3 regions of the Photobacterium sp. TY1-4 genome follow, and region 3 is predicted to be linked to each of the others. Evidence: riboswitches for the same ligand, from Rfam matches in the RefSeq annotation. Region 3 holds a riboswitch; each other region holds the start of a gene.
What was found. A riboswitch is a leader RNA that binds a small molecule or an ion and turns the genes downstream of it on or off. The one in region 3 is predicted to bind thiamine pyrophosphate.

Region 1: linked by a shared signal. The riboswitch ahead of thiC (phosphomethylpyrimidine synthase ThiC) and the one ahead of thiD (bifunctional hydroxymethylpyrimidine kinase/phosphomethylpyrimidine kinase) in region 3 are both predicted to bind thiamine pyrophosphate.
Region 2: linked by a shared signal. The riboswitch ahead of thiB (thiamine ABC transporter substrate binding subunit) and the one ahead of thiD (bifunctional hydroxymethylpyrimidine kinase/phosphomethylpyrimidine kinase) in region 3 are both predicted to bind thiamine pyrophosphate.

What each region holds. Positions count from the first base shown of each region.
Region 1 covers NZ_CP099734.1:3,502,607-3,506,686, reverse strand. The annotation lists rRNA gene NH461_RS16205 (23S ribosomal RNA) at 1-128, shown strand, start outside; rRNA gene rrf (5S ribosomal RNA) at 278-393, shown strand; tRNA gene NH461_RS16195 (tRNA-Asp) at 450-526, shown strand; tRNA gene NH461_RS16190 (tRNA-Trp) at 564-640, shown strand; gene crcB (fluoride efflux transporter CrcB) at 1,006-1,389, opposite strand; gene NH461_RS16180 (universal stress protein) at 1,512-1,958, shown strand; TPP riboswitch at 2,023-2,120, shown strand; gene thiC (phosphomethylpyrimidine synthase ThiC) at 2,238-4,080, shown strand, end outside.
Region 2 covers NZ_CP099734.1:3,176,535-3,180,614, reverse strand. The annotation lists gene thiQ (thiamine ABC transporter ATP-binding protein) at 1-126, opposite strand, end outside; gene thiP (thiamine/thiamine pyrophosphate ABC transporter permease ThiP) at 126-1,715, opposite strand; gene thiB (thiamine ABC transporter substrate binding subunit) at 1,729-2,682, opposite strand; TPP riboswitch at 2,821-2,928, opposite strand; gene NH461_RS14605 (DUF547 domain-containing protein) at 3,015-3,797, opposite strand; gene leuD (3-isopropylmalate dehydratase small subunit) at 3,937-4,080, opposite strand, start outside.
Region 3 covers NZ_CP099735.1:261,385-265,464, reverse strand. The annotation lists gene NH461_RS17810 (FAD-binding oxidoreductase) at 1-1,034, shown strand, start outside; gene NH461_RS17805 (VOC family protein) at 1,087-1,437, opposite strand; TPP riboswitch at 1,704-1,801, shown strand; gene thiD (bifunctional hydroxymethylpyrimidine kinase/phosphomethylpyrimidine kinase) at 1,871-2,716, shown strand; gene NH461_RS17795 (ABC transporter ATP-binding protein) at 2,716-3,489, shown strand; gene NH461_RS17790 (ABC transporter permease) at 3,518-4,080, shown strand, end outside.

The DNA of each region.
Region 1 (4,080 bases), on a different replicon from region 3:
GATGAGTCATCCCCAAGGCTTTAAGCCTTCTGAAGGGTTGTCGTAGACGACGACGTTGATAGGCAGGGTGTGTAAGCGCTGTGAGGCGTTGAGCTAACCTGTACTAATTGCCCGTGCGGCTTAACCATACAACACCCAAGGGGTTTTACGGACTCCACGAGCACTTGAATGATGTGTTTGAGATACTAGTTAACTTTTCCAGATTTAGTGTAGGGTCACATCGCTCCTTGCCATCCATGGCATCGCGATATTAGTGAATCCCTTCACATCGAATTTGCTTGGCGACCATAGCGTTGCGGACCCACCTGATCCCATGCCGAACTCAGCAGTGAAACGCAGCAGCGCCGATGGTAGTGTGGGGCCTCCCCATGTGAGAGTAGGACATCGCCAGGCTTTGAACATTAACTTGATTGAAGCATCAACAGTAAGACTTCGATTAGGTGCCGTGTGGAGCGGTAGTTCAGTTGGTTAGAATACCGGCCTGTCACGCCGGGGGTCGCGGGTTCGAGTCCCGTCCGCTCCGCCACTTATTCAGAGTTTCAGCTCTTAAAAACTGAGCCAACAGGGGTGTAGCTCCAATTGGCAGAGCAGCGGATTCCAAATCCGCGTGTTGGGAGTTCGAATCTCTCCACCCCTGCCATATTTGAAACCTCAGCAGAAATGCTGAGGTTTTTTTGTTTTAAGCGTCCATTGTCAGTGCAGTGGATTCTCTGAATTTCCTGAATGCGGCTCCCTGCCGTCTTCTGAAGCCTCAGACTATACGCCCCTGCAGAGATGCAGGGGCTTTTTTGTATGCTGATTGTCGAATTCCATTAATGTACTGCAGCGCCTGATGGTCTTTGGGATATCGTAGCATCGGAGTACAGCCCTGTCCGATCCTATGATCCATCGAGCTTCTGTTGGCCTGATCAAATTTCTTTCTTTATGATCTACCAATTTTAGTGCTGCTTTCGAAGGCCGTGGGGAGATGGACGCGATGTCAGCGTTGTTTGGGCTACGCAGGCGCTAGTTTTTCATGAGGAGCTGGTAACCCACAAAGCAGGCTGCGATGCTGAGAGCGACATTGAGCAGTATATTGAGTCCGGCTTTTAAAAACGCGCCTTGCTGCATCAGAATGACATTATCCATCGAGAACGTGGAGAAGGTCGTCAGGGCCCCGAGAAAGCCCAAACCAATGATGGGACGGGCGGGGACACTCGCAATCATGCCCTGGTTGATGGCAGACATCAATAGCCCCATGAGCAAGGAGCCGAGCACATTGACGACCAGGGTACCGTAGGGAAATCCCCGGCCGAACAGGCTGACGCACAGTTCAGAAATCAGATACCGTGAACAGGCGCCAAAGGCACCGCCCAGCGCAATCAGTCCCAAGAAGAAAAATTGGCTCATTGATACTACTTTAGGTTGTGAGAAAGTTGCCATACTAATACCACGATAGCTGTGTGTTGATCACCTTTGCCGGGCTGTAAATGTGCAATCAATGATTGATGCACGATGTTTCGGTGGGTGACATGAATCATTCTCGGGGGAAAAGTATGGCGTTGTATCAGACGGTACTGCTGGCGGTAAACCCGGATAACCTGGATGCACACCAGTTGATGGTGAAAGCGGCGCTGATTGCAGGGCAGAACCATGCCGAGTTGCATGTCGCGTTTGTCGAGCCGGGGCTGGGGAATGTGAGTTTTCTGGATGCGGAGCTGGGGCTGGAAGAGGCGCACTTAGACACCCAGGCGCTCCGCATTCAGCAGCTATCTGCCTTGTCTCAGGCATCCCCCTATAAAGTCCGGGCCCTGCATATTGCCGATGGGGACGTTGCGAAGCATTTGCTGGATCTGGTGAAGCAGGTTCGGGCTAATCTGGTCGTTCTTGGTACACACAAAAGCGGTATCCAGTGGTTTGGCGATCTGGGGCAGGCTTTGTCACAGCAAGGCGGCTGCGATGTGTTAATGTGTCATTGATCAGATGTTACAACAAAGCAGCTCAGGATAGTTGCTGTTCGCTCAAGACTTCCATATACTCGAGCTTAACTTGTCGGAGTGCCAATTGGCTGAGACCGCATTGCGGGATCCGTAGAACCTGATCAGGCTAATACCTGCGAAGGGAACAAGAGAAAATCTTCTGTATTGCTGCACCTGCAGCTGCTGTTCCAGATGATGTTACACACCCTACGTGTAGCCTCTTGTTGACGCACCCATCCGATAAGCAACTTCCCTTTTATTGAAACCAAGGAAATTGCTATGTCGAATCGCAAACAAGCGAGACTGGAAGCGAAACAATTCATTGATTCACTCACCACCCAACCGTATCCGAACTCACACAAAGTCTATGTGACGGGCAGCCGCGACGATATTCGTGTCCCGATGCGCGAAATTACCCTGTCGGACAGCCTGGTCGGCGGCACCAAAGATGCCCCGGTTTTGGAGCCCAATGAGCCGATCCGCGTTTATGATACATCGGGACTGTACACCGATCCTGCCCATGAAATCGATATTTACACGGGCCTGCCGCGACTGCGGGAAACCTGGATTTCAGAGCGCGGAGATACCGAGCTGCTGGATGAGTTGAGTTCGGCGTATTCCAAAGAGCGTCTGGCCGATGATACGCTGGACGAGCTGCGTTTTGGTGAGCGCGCTCGCATTCGGCGTGCCAAAGCGGGGGCGAATGTTACCCAACTACATTACGCCCGTCAGGGGATCATTACCCCGGAAATGGAATACATCGCAATTCGCGAAAATATGGGCCGCGCCAAGTACCGCGATGCCGTGCTGACTCAACAGCATCCGGGCCAGAACTTCGGGGCCAATCTGCCGAAAGAAATTACGCCGGAATTTGTCCGACAGGAAGTGGCGGAAGGCCGAGCGATTATTCCAGCCAATATCAACCACCCGGAATCAGAGCCGATGATTATCGGTCGTAACTTCCTGGTCAAAGTGAACGCCAACATCGGTAACTCTGCTGTCAGTTCATCGATTGAAGAAGAAGTGGAAAAGTTAGTGTGGTCGACCCGCTGGGGCGGCGATACCGTGATGGATCTGTCGACCGGTCGCAATATTCACGAAACCCGTGAGTGGATCATCCGCAATAGCCCGGTGCCAATCGGTACGGTGCCGATGTATCAGGCGCTGGAAAAGGTGAACGGTATTGCGGAGAACCTGACCTGGGAAGTATTCCGCGACACTTTGCTGGAGCAGGCCGAGCAGGGGGTCGATTACTTCACTATCCATGCCGGGGTACTGCTGCGCTACGTGCCGATGACCGCCAAGCGGGTGACCGGGATTGTCTCACGGGGTGGATCAATCATGGCCAAGTGGTGTCTGGCGCATCACAAAGAAAGCTTCCTGTATGAACACTTCCGCGAGATCTGTGAAATCTGTGCCCGGTACGATATTTCGCTTTCTCTGGGGGATGGCCTGCGTCCGGGCTCGGTGGCTGATGCCAACGACGAAGCGCAGTTCAGTGAGCTACGCACCTTGGGAGAGCTGACTAAAATCGCCTGGGAATATGATGTCCAGGTAATGATTGAAGGGCCGGGACACGTGCCGATGCACATGATCAAAGAGAACATGGATGAGCAGCTCAAGCACTGCCATGAAGCGCCGTTCTACACTCTGGGCCCACTGACGACGGATATTGCTCCGGGCTACGATCACATCACTTCAGGGATTGGTGCAGCGATGATTGGCTGGTTCGGCTGCGCCATGCTGTGCTACGTCACCCCGAAAGAGCACCTGGGTCTGCCGAACAAAGACGATGTAAAGGTCGGGCTGATCACGTATAAGCTATGTGCTCATGCTGCTGATTTGGCCAAAGGACACCCGGGCGCGCAGGTAAGGGATAACGCCTTGTCGAAAGCCCGTTTTGAATTCCGTTGGGAAGATCAGTTCAACCTGGCGCTGGATCCAGAAACGGCCCGCTCCTACCACGATGAAACCCTGCCGCAGGAATCGGGCAAGGTAGCGCACTTCTGTTCGATGTGCGGTCCGAAATTCTGCTCGATGAAGATCTCTCAGGAAGTGCGGGATTATGCTAAAACGCTGCCCCAAGAGGCGCAGGCGGTGGAAATCAAACTTCTGGAAGACC
Region 2 (4,080 bases), on a different replicon from region 3:
AGGCCCGAGCAGGGCGACGATTTCGCCGGCCTCGACATTAAAATCAAAGCAAAACAGGGTGCGTTCACGCTGGTGATCGCGGCCCGGTTGGACGTAACTGTGGGTGAGTTGGTTCAGGGTTAACATCATGGATTCCGAATGAGCAATTTTTCCACCAGGGTAAACAGGCCCAGGCTCAGCAGCAGCAACACCAGCGCGGCCACGGCTGCGGCATCCATCTGGTAGCTGCCGAGGAGCTGATACAGATACAGCGGCAGGGTCTGGAAGCCCTGGCTGCCGAACAGGGCGATGGCACCCAAATCGCCCAGCGACAGCACAAAGCCCATCGCCAGCGCCTGGGCGATCGGCTTGCGCAGGGCCGGCCATTCAACCAGCCGCAGCCGGGTCCAGCCCCGCATGCCGAGGCTATGGCACAGCGGGTTGTACTGCTGGGCGATGTGCAGCATCGGCTGGCTCAGGGTTTTGATCACATAGGGCAGGGCCATCAGGGCATTGACGCAGACCACCACCCAGAAGGCCGCAGCAAAGACATCGGTGAACTGACGCAGCAGGAGGAAGATCCCGGTGCTCAGCACCAGTCCCGGCGTCACCAGGATCATGGTACCGATGAGCTCGATGCCGTCGGCCGACAGGCCGTGATGGCGCAGCCGCCACTGACGGCTGGCCAGCAGGATCGTCACCCCGCCCAGCAATGCCAGCAGACAGGCCAGCGAGGCAATCTTGAGGGACGTGCCGACCGCCTGCCACAAGTCGGGGTTGCTTAGCAGCCCCGGGAGTTGCGGGTTCAGCCCGGCGCTGATCACGGCCAGCAGCGGCGGCAGCACCAGCAGCAGGGTCAGGCCGATCCACAGTCCGTCCCAGGCCCGGGCCTGCCAGCTGTCATGCTGCGGCGGCAACGGACGTGCGGTCGCGCCGCTCTGGGTCGCCAACGGCTTGGCAAACCGCTGGCTGAACAACACCAGGCCGCAGCAGATCAGCATTTGCCACAGGGCCAGCATGGCCCCGCCGGCCAGATCAAAGTCATAACGCAGCGCCTGGTAGATCGCTAGCTCAATGGTGGTTGCCTTGGGGCCGCCGCCGAGCGACATCACCACGGCAAAACTGGTAAAGCAAAGCATGAACACCAGGCCGATGACCTGCGGCAACTGCTGGCGCAACCGCGGCCAGGCGATCAGGCGAAACTTGCTCCAGCCGCGTATCCCTAGATGGGCGGCCAGTTGATGCTGCTCATAGGGAATACCGTCCAGGCTCTGGTACAGCAGTCGGGTGGCGAGCGGCAGATTAAGAAAGACGTGGGCCAGCAAAATGCCGTGGAGCCCATAGATGGAAAACGGCATCGACCCGCCCCAGCTTTCCAGCCACTGGGCCAGCAGACCGCTCTTACCGTATATCGCCAGCAAGCCGAACACGGCAACCAGCACCGGCAGCACCAGCGTCATGGCAAACAGGCGCAGCAGCAGCTGACGACCGGGAAACCGGCGGCGGGAGAACGCATAGGCGATCGGAATGGCCGGGACAATGCTGAGCAGCGTGGACAGGAATGCCTGGTAGAAACTAAAACCGGTGATATGGCGCAGGTAGGGATCCTGCCAGATCAGCCACGGGCTCAGGGCGTGGGCCTGGCTGATCAGGGCGCTCAGGGCGCTGATCACCAGAGCCACAATGAACCCGGCCGAGATCAGGCCGGGCAGAACTTGGGTTACGCGGGTATTCAACAGAGTCTCGCTATTAACGGGTCAGTGCATGTTGCCATTCACGGATCCATCCACGTCGATTCGCCGCAACATCCTCTGCGGTAAATTCCAGCGATTTGGCCGGCAGCGTCAACTGCTCGAACCCTTGCGGCAGGTCCTGTTTGATCACCGGGTACATCCAGTTGCCGGTCGGGATTTCGGCCTGGAATTGCGGCGTCAGGATAAAGGCCAGGAACTGATCGGCCAGTTTTTGGCTGTGGCTGTTTTTCAGCTTGGCAGCCACTTCCACCTGCATATAGTGGCCTTCGCTGAAGTTCGCTGCTTTATACTTGCCTTCGTTCTCGGCAATCAGGTGATACGCCGGGGAGGTGGTGTAAGAGAGCACCAGATCCGATTCGCCCTTGAGGAACATGCTGTAGGCTTCCGACCAGCCCTTGGTGACGGTCACGGTCTTCTTCGCCAGCTGCTGCCAGGCGTCGCTGGCTTGCTCGCCGTAGACGGATTTCATCCACAGCATCAGGCCCTGGCCCGGAGTGGAGGTGCGCGGATCCTGGTAAATGATGCTCAGATCGTCGCGCTGAACCAGCTCTTTTAAGCTCTTCGGCGGATTGCTCAGCTTGCTGCTGTCATAAATAAAGGCAAAGTAGCCGTAGTCATACGGGACAAAGGTGGTGTCCTGCCAGCCGTTCGGCAGGGCCAGCTTGCTGGTGTCGAGTTGGTGCTCGGCCAGCAGGCCGGTATTTTTTGCTTCGCTGATCAGGTTGTTATCCAGCCCCAGCACGATATCGGCCTGGGTGTTTTTGCCTTCTAGGCGCAGACGGTTGAGGATGGACACGCCATCGTCCAGGGCGACAAATTCCAGATTACAGCCACACTGGGCCTCGAAGGCTTTTTCAATCGCCGGGCCCGGTCCCCAGTCAGAGGCAAACGAGCTGTAGGTATAGACGGTCAGGGTGTCGTCGGCAGCCCAGGCAGAGCCGGCGGCCATCGCCAGCGTTAAGATCGACAGGTGTTTTTTCACGGTGCGCTCCTGATACTCTTGCGTCCTGCAAGAGAAAAAATCGGTTGAGCGGCTTAGGGTTGAGAAGGGCTCGCGGCATCGTGCAGCGACTTGGAAAAGCAAAGGCACTTCAAATCATCTCAATTCCTACGCCAGCATGATCTGGTTCAGGTTCAATGGGTTCTGCGTTGGCAGTCTCAGTCTGAGCGGGCTCAGGCACCCCATGAGAACAGCCGGTATTGTAATCCGCCCGGCGGTGGGTTGCCAGTTTCTCGGGATCGACTGAAAGGCGAGGCGCGTTAGACCGGAGCCGCCGTCCGTTAACGGGCCTCGTTCAGGGCCCAGTTATAGTCGTAGCTGACGCGGTTGAGCGTCACGGGTTCCCCATCCCGGTAGCGGTTGAGGTGGCGCTGCAACTGGTCACGGGTGCCGAAATCGCTGCCGTACCAGTCATAAATTGACGACAGGCGTACTTGGTTGCCTTGCACCGCCACGCCTTTGTCACTGTTGATAAAACGCCGGGCACTTTGCTCAAGCAGGGTTTCGGCATTGGCGGCGGTAAAGGCCTGCGGCTGAAGATCCGGGCAGCCGAGGCTGGCGCAGTTCACCACGTAATGGATGCGCGGGTCTTGCCAGATCGGGCGCAGGATCCGGTGTTCAATGTCATTGAGGGTCAGCGCTTTGCCGTTGATGGTGATGACGGTGTCATTCCAGGGCCCGAAGCTGAACAGGCCGCCGAGCTTGGTGATCGAGCTCACCGGGTAGTTCTCGAGGATCAGTTGGACGGTGAGGGCATTATACAGGTTGACCCAGTAGGCAAACTGCTCGCGGCGGTTGAGCTGGCGCGGATCGCGCTGGCTCAGATCGCGCAGGTAGCGGCCCAGCTCGTAGCGGTCGGCATCGCTGACCTGACGGTAGCGAAACAGGGTCTGGGTCGGTTGGGTGACGAGATAGGTATCGAGCAACTGTTGCCAGCGGCTGTGGTCGACCTGCACGGTGCTGGCGGCGTGATGCGGTTGCCAGTACGGCCAGAGATCGGCTTTTGGGGCGGCAAACAGATTTGCCGAGAGTAACAGCAGGGTCAGGGCCATCAGGGATCGCATGGGGTGTCCTTCAGTTTCCGGGAGATTCAAAGGTTAGACCCGCGAACCGCTGTTTTCTTACAGCGGTTAGGCAAACCAAGTCGCAACCATGAAAAAAGCCCCGGCACGGTGGCCGGGGCGAGGGGGATAGTATCAGTAATCAGGCCAGAAATGCCGGAATATTGCGCTCATACTCAGCGATTTTGTCCTCATGCTGCAGAGTCAGGCCGATGTTATCCAGACCGTTCAGCAGGCAGTGGCGGCGGAACTCGTCGATTTCAAAATGGTACTGCTTACCGTTGGC
Region 3 (4,080 bases):
ATCTCTACCCCTACGGCGCCGGGCCGGTCCTGCAGGGATTATTCAGCCAGTCAAACTTGGGGATTGTGCTCGAAATGACGCTGGCACTTCAGCCGAAACCGGCCTATCAGGCCACCGTTTTCGCTTTGTGTCCGGAAGAAGATGATGCGCCCGACATGGTCGCCACCATCGGCAAGCTGAAACTGGAAGGTGTGATCACCAGTGGCGTCCATACGGTCAGCATGACCCGAGCCATGGGTGAACAAGCCCGACAGGCACCAGGTGCCTGGATCCTCACCACCTCCCTGGCCGGGCCGAAAGGCGTGGTGAAAGCCCGGTATAAACACGTCAAGCAAACCCTAAAACAGCAGATCCCGGGTGCAAAGATTCTGTTTCTTGATGATTTTCGCTGGCGAATGCTGTGCAAAATCAATCGATACTTAAAATCCCCGATGATCGATAGCCTGAAACTGGTGCTGGATCTCAAGCTGGGCGTTCCGTCCGATGCGGCCATCCAGACCCTGCTCGATCATCCGGCGGCCAGTTCCGCAATGAAGACCTCGGAATTTCCGGCGAATTTTCGCTGGATCTGTGCGGTGAGCAGCCATGCTCGACAGGATATCTCCGAGATGCTCAGTATCTGCCGTCGGCTGTTCCGTGAATATGGCTATGAAGAGCGCTACAGCATGACCAATGTCAGCGAACGTGCCGTCGTTCTGATTGCCAATATTCGATTCGGCAAATCCGAGCCGGAAATTGAAAAAGCAACCCGTTTCCACCAGGCCATCGATGCAGCCCTGTTATCCGCCGGGTTCTGCCCATACCGCAGCGGTTCCGGGCTGTTTGATACGATCAAACCATTCGTGCGAAAAGAGAACCTTGCCCTTCTGGCCACGCTCAAGCAAAGCCTGGATCCCAACAACATCCTGTCGCCGGATAAGTACTTGCTTACGCAGCCTGACGCCACGAAGGGGCCTGGAGTCGCTGAAGCAGTTAAAGCCCCTGCTCCCCCTGAAACAACGAAAGCGCTTGAAACGTCATCTGAGCCGGGTTGATCTCCGGATCACGATTAATGCGCGAATTTCCCGCCGTTATGGCGGGAAACCATTATTGATCTGACCACACCGCCAACTCATTGCCACTGGGTTCAAAAAACTGAAAACGCCGTCCGCCCGGGAATTCAAAAATCGGCTTCACAATCTGGCCGCCGGCCGCTTCAACCTTGGCTTGGGTTTGTTCAAGATGGGCGCTATACAGCACGATCAGCGCAGCGCCTTGCTGCGTCGTTGATTTGAGCGGGGCACGATAAAAACCGCCATCCAGTCCTTGATTGGAAAATGCCGTGTAATCTTCACCGTAGTCGGTGAACGCCCAGCCGAAAGCCTGCTGGAAAAACTGCTTCGTTGCTTCCAGATCGGCCGCCGGAAACTCAACATAGTTAATCTTGTCCTGATGCATCTGACTCATGATATGTCCCTAACTGTGTGATGTTGTCTGTTACTTCGTACGACCATTCAACCCGATTCATGTTCAACCCAATTTATGCTCAAGCTTATTTTTTCTCAACCCTATTTTTCTCAACCACAGACCACTGCGGTGCAAAGTTCAGCGCTTGGTCAGAATAATTCCTTTTTCGGTTTGCTCTGCTGTGAAAAACAAGGGTAGAATACATCCGCTTCTGGCACGAAAAATTGCGTGCCCAGTATAAAGAATCAACAATTTAGGTAAGTTAGTCGGGGAGCCATAGGCTGAGACCACTTCGGTGGGACCCGTTGAACCTGATCCATTTAATAATGGCGTAGGGAACTAGCAACCGTGTCTCGCCCCTGCCCGCGCTCTATCGGGCAATCCCGGACACCTGCTACCCTGCGCGATATCGTTAGGGGTAGATATGGCCGTTCAATCAGCAGCTCAATCAACAACACCAATTACGTTAACCATTGCCGGTTCTGACAGTGGCGGTGGCGCCGGTATTCAAGCAGACATCAAAGCAATCTCAGCCACCGGCGGATACGCTTGCTCTGTCATTTCCGCCCTGACCGCACAAAATACCCAAGGCGTGACCGGGATCTTCAATATTTCCCCGGAATTTGTTGCCGAGCAGCTGGATACGGTATTCAGTGATCTGGATGTCAAAGCGGTAAAAATCGGCATGCTCAGTGACGCCGCCATCATTCAGACCGTGGCGGATAAACTTTGCCAGTACCAGCCTCAGTTTCTGGTCGTTGACCCGGTCATGGTTGCAACCAGCGGCGATCTGCTGCTCCAACGGGATGCGATTGAAACCCTGAAATCAACCCTGTTGCCACTGGCAGATGTGATCACCCCGAATCTGCCGGAGGCCGCCGCGCTGCTGAATACAGATATTCCTCAGACCGAAGTCGAGATGGCGCAGCTGGTCGAAGCTCTGCGCGGGTTGGGTGCCGGATCCGTTCTGCTCAAAGGGGGCCACCTATCCCAAACACAAGAAAGCACCGATTTACTGATCAGCGCCGAACAGGTGATCCGCTTCAGTCACCCACGGATTGACACCCACAACACTCACGGAACCGGCTGCACCTTATCCGCAGCCATCGCCTCCTTCCTGGCCCAGGGTTATGCACTGAACGACGCCGTTCAACATGCCAAAACCTATATCACCGAAGCCATCCGCCATGCTGATGAACTGCAAATCGGCGCCGGACACGGCCCGGTTCACCACTTCTTTCACGGGCACTACCAGCCGGAGCGTGCATGATGTTATCGCCAGCAGTCGGGGGGCACCCACCCCCGGTTCAGGTCAGCCTGAATCATGCCTCGCTTCGTTACCGGGATGCAGCGACCGCCGTTTTCGATGATCTAAACCTGACCTTACCGGCCGGACAATGGACTTGCCTGTTGGGTAAAAGCGGCTGTGGAAAAACCACGCTGCTGCGTCACCTGGCCGGACTGAGTGGAGATGCGGTGCTCTGGCAGGGACAGTTGCTCACATCGGATGAGCAACCATTGCAAGACCGCGTCGCCTATATGGCCCAGCAGGATCTGTTACTGCCGTGGCTGTCCGTGCTGGACAACGTCTGCCTCAGCCAGCGGCTGGGTTCAGGCGCCACAACACCGGATGCAACCCGGGCGATGTCGTTGCTGGCGGCCGTCGGTCTGGCAGATTTCCATGCAGTCAGACCGGATCAGCTCTCCGGGGGGATGCGCCAGCGTGTGGCCCTGGCTCGGACCCTGATGCAGGACAAGCCACTGGTCCTGATGGACGAGCCCTTTTCCGCGCTCGACGCTGTCACCCGCCACAAACTACAGAGCCTGGCCGCCGAGTTATTGCAGGATCGTACCGTGCTGTTAATCACCCATGATCCACAGGAAGCCCTGCGGCTGGCACATCACATCTACCTGATGTCCGGTAGCCCGGCACAGCTGGCCCGATTGGCTGTCCCGCAATCCGTGCCGCCGCGATCATTTGACGCGCAAATGGCGGCCCACCAGCAGATGATTATTGACCAACTGGAGCGTGACTATGGCTGACAGCCTTCCTCAGGACACCCTCGAGCCCATGACCAAACGGCCATTGCAGCCGTTTCAGCCGCCTGCGGCGTCGGCCCGGACGATCAGCCGAAGCGGGTTTTCCCGAAAAGTACTGCGGGTACTCATCAGCTTCGGGGTGATTATCAGTCTCTGGCAGGCTGCCGTGATGCTGTTTTCACTGCCACCTTTTATCCTGCCGGGACCGGTTGCAGTGCTAAACAAGCTAGTCACCCGGTTTGATGTGCTCTGGCACCACACCCTGGTCACCAGCACCGAGGTATTACTCGGCCTGTTACTGGGGTTAGCGATGGGGCTGTTTTTCGCCCTGCAAATGTTGCTGTTTGCCCCGTTGCGCCGCTGGCTGCTGCCGATCTTGATCACCAGCCAGGCCATTCCGGTCTTTGCGATTGCGCCGATCCTGATGCTATGGCTCGGTTACGGCATTGCCTCGAAAGTCGTGATGGCCGCCCTGATCATCTTTTTCCCCGTCACCACTTGTTGTTACGACGGGTTGCGGCAAACGCCGACCGGCTATCTGGATCTGGCCCGCACCATGGGTGCCACGCGCTGGCAGCTGCTGTGGCAGATCCG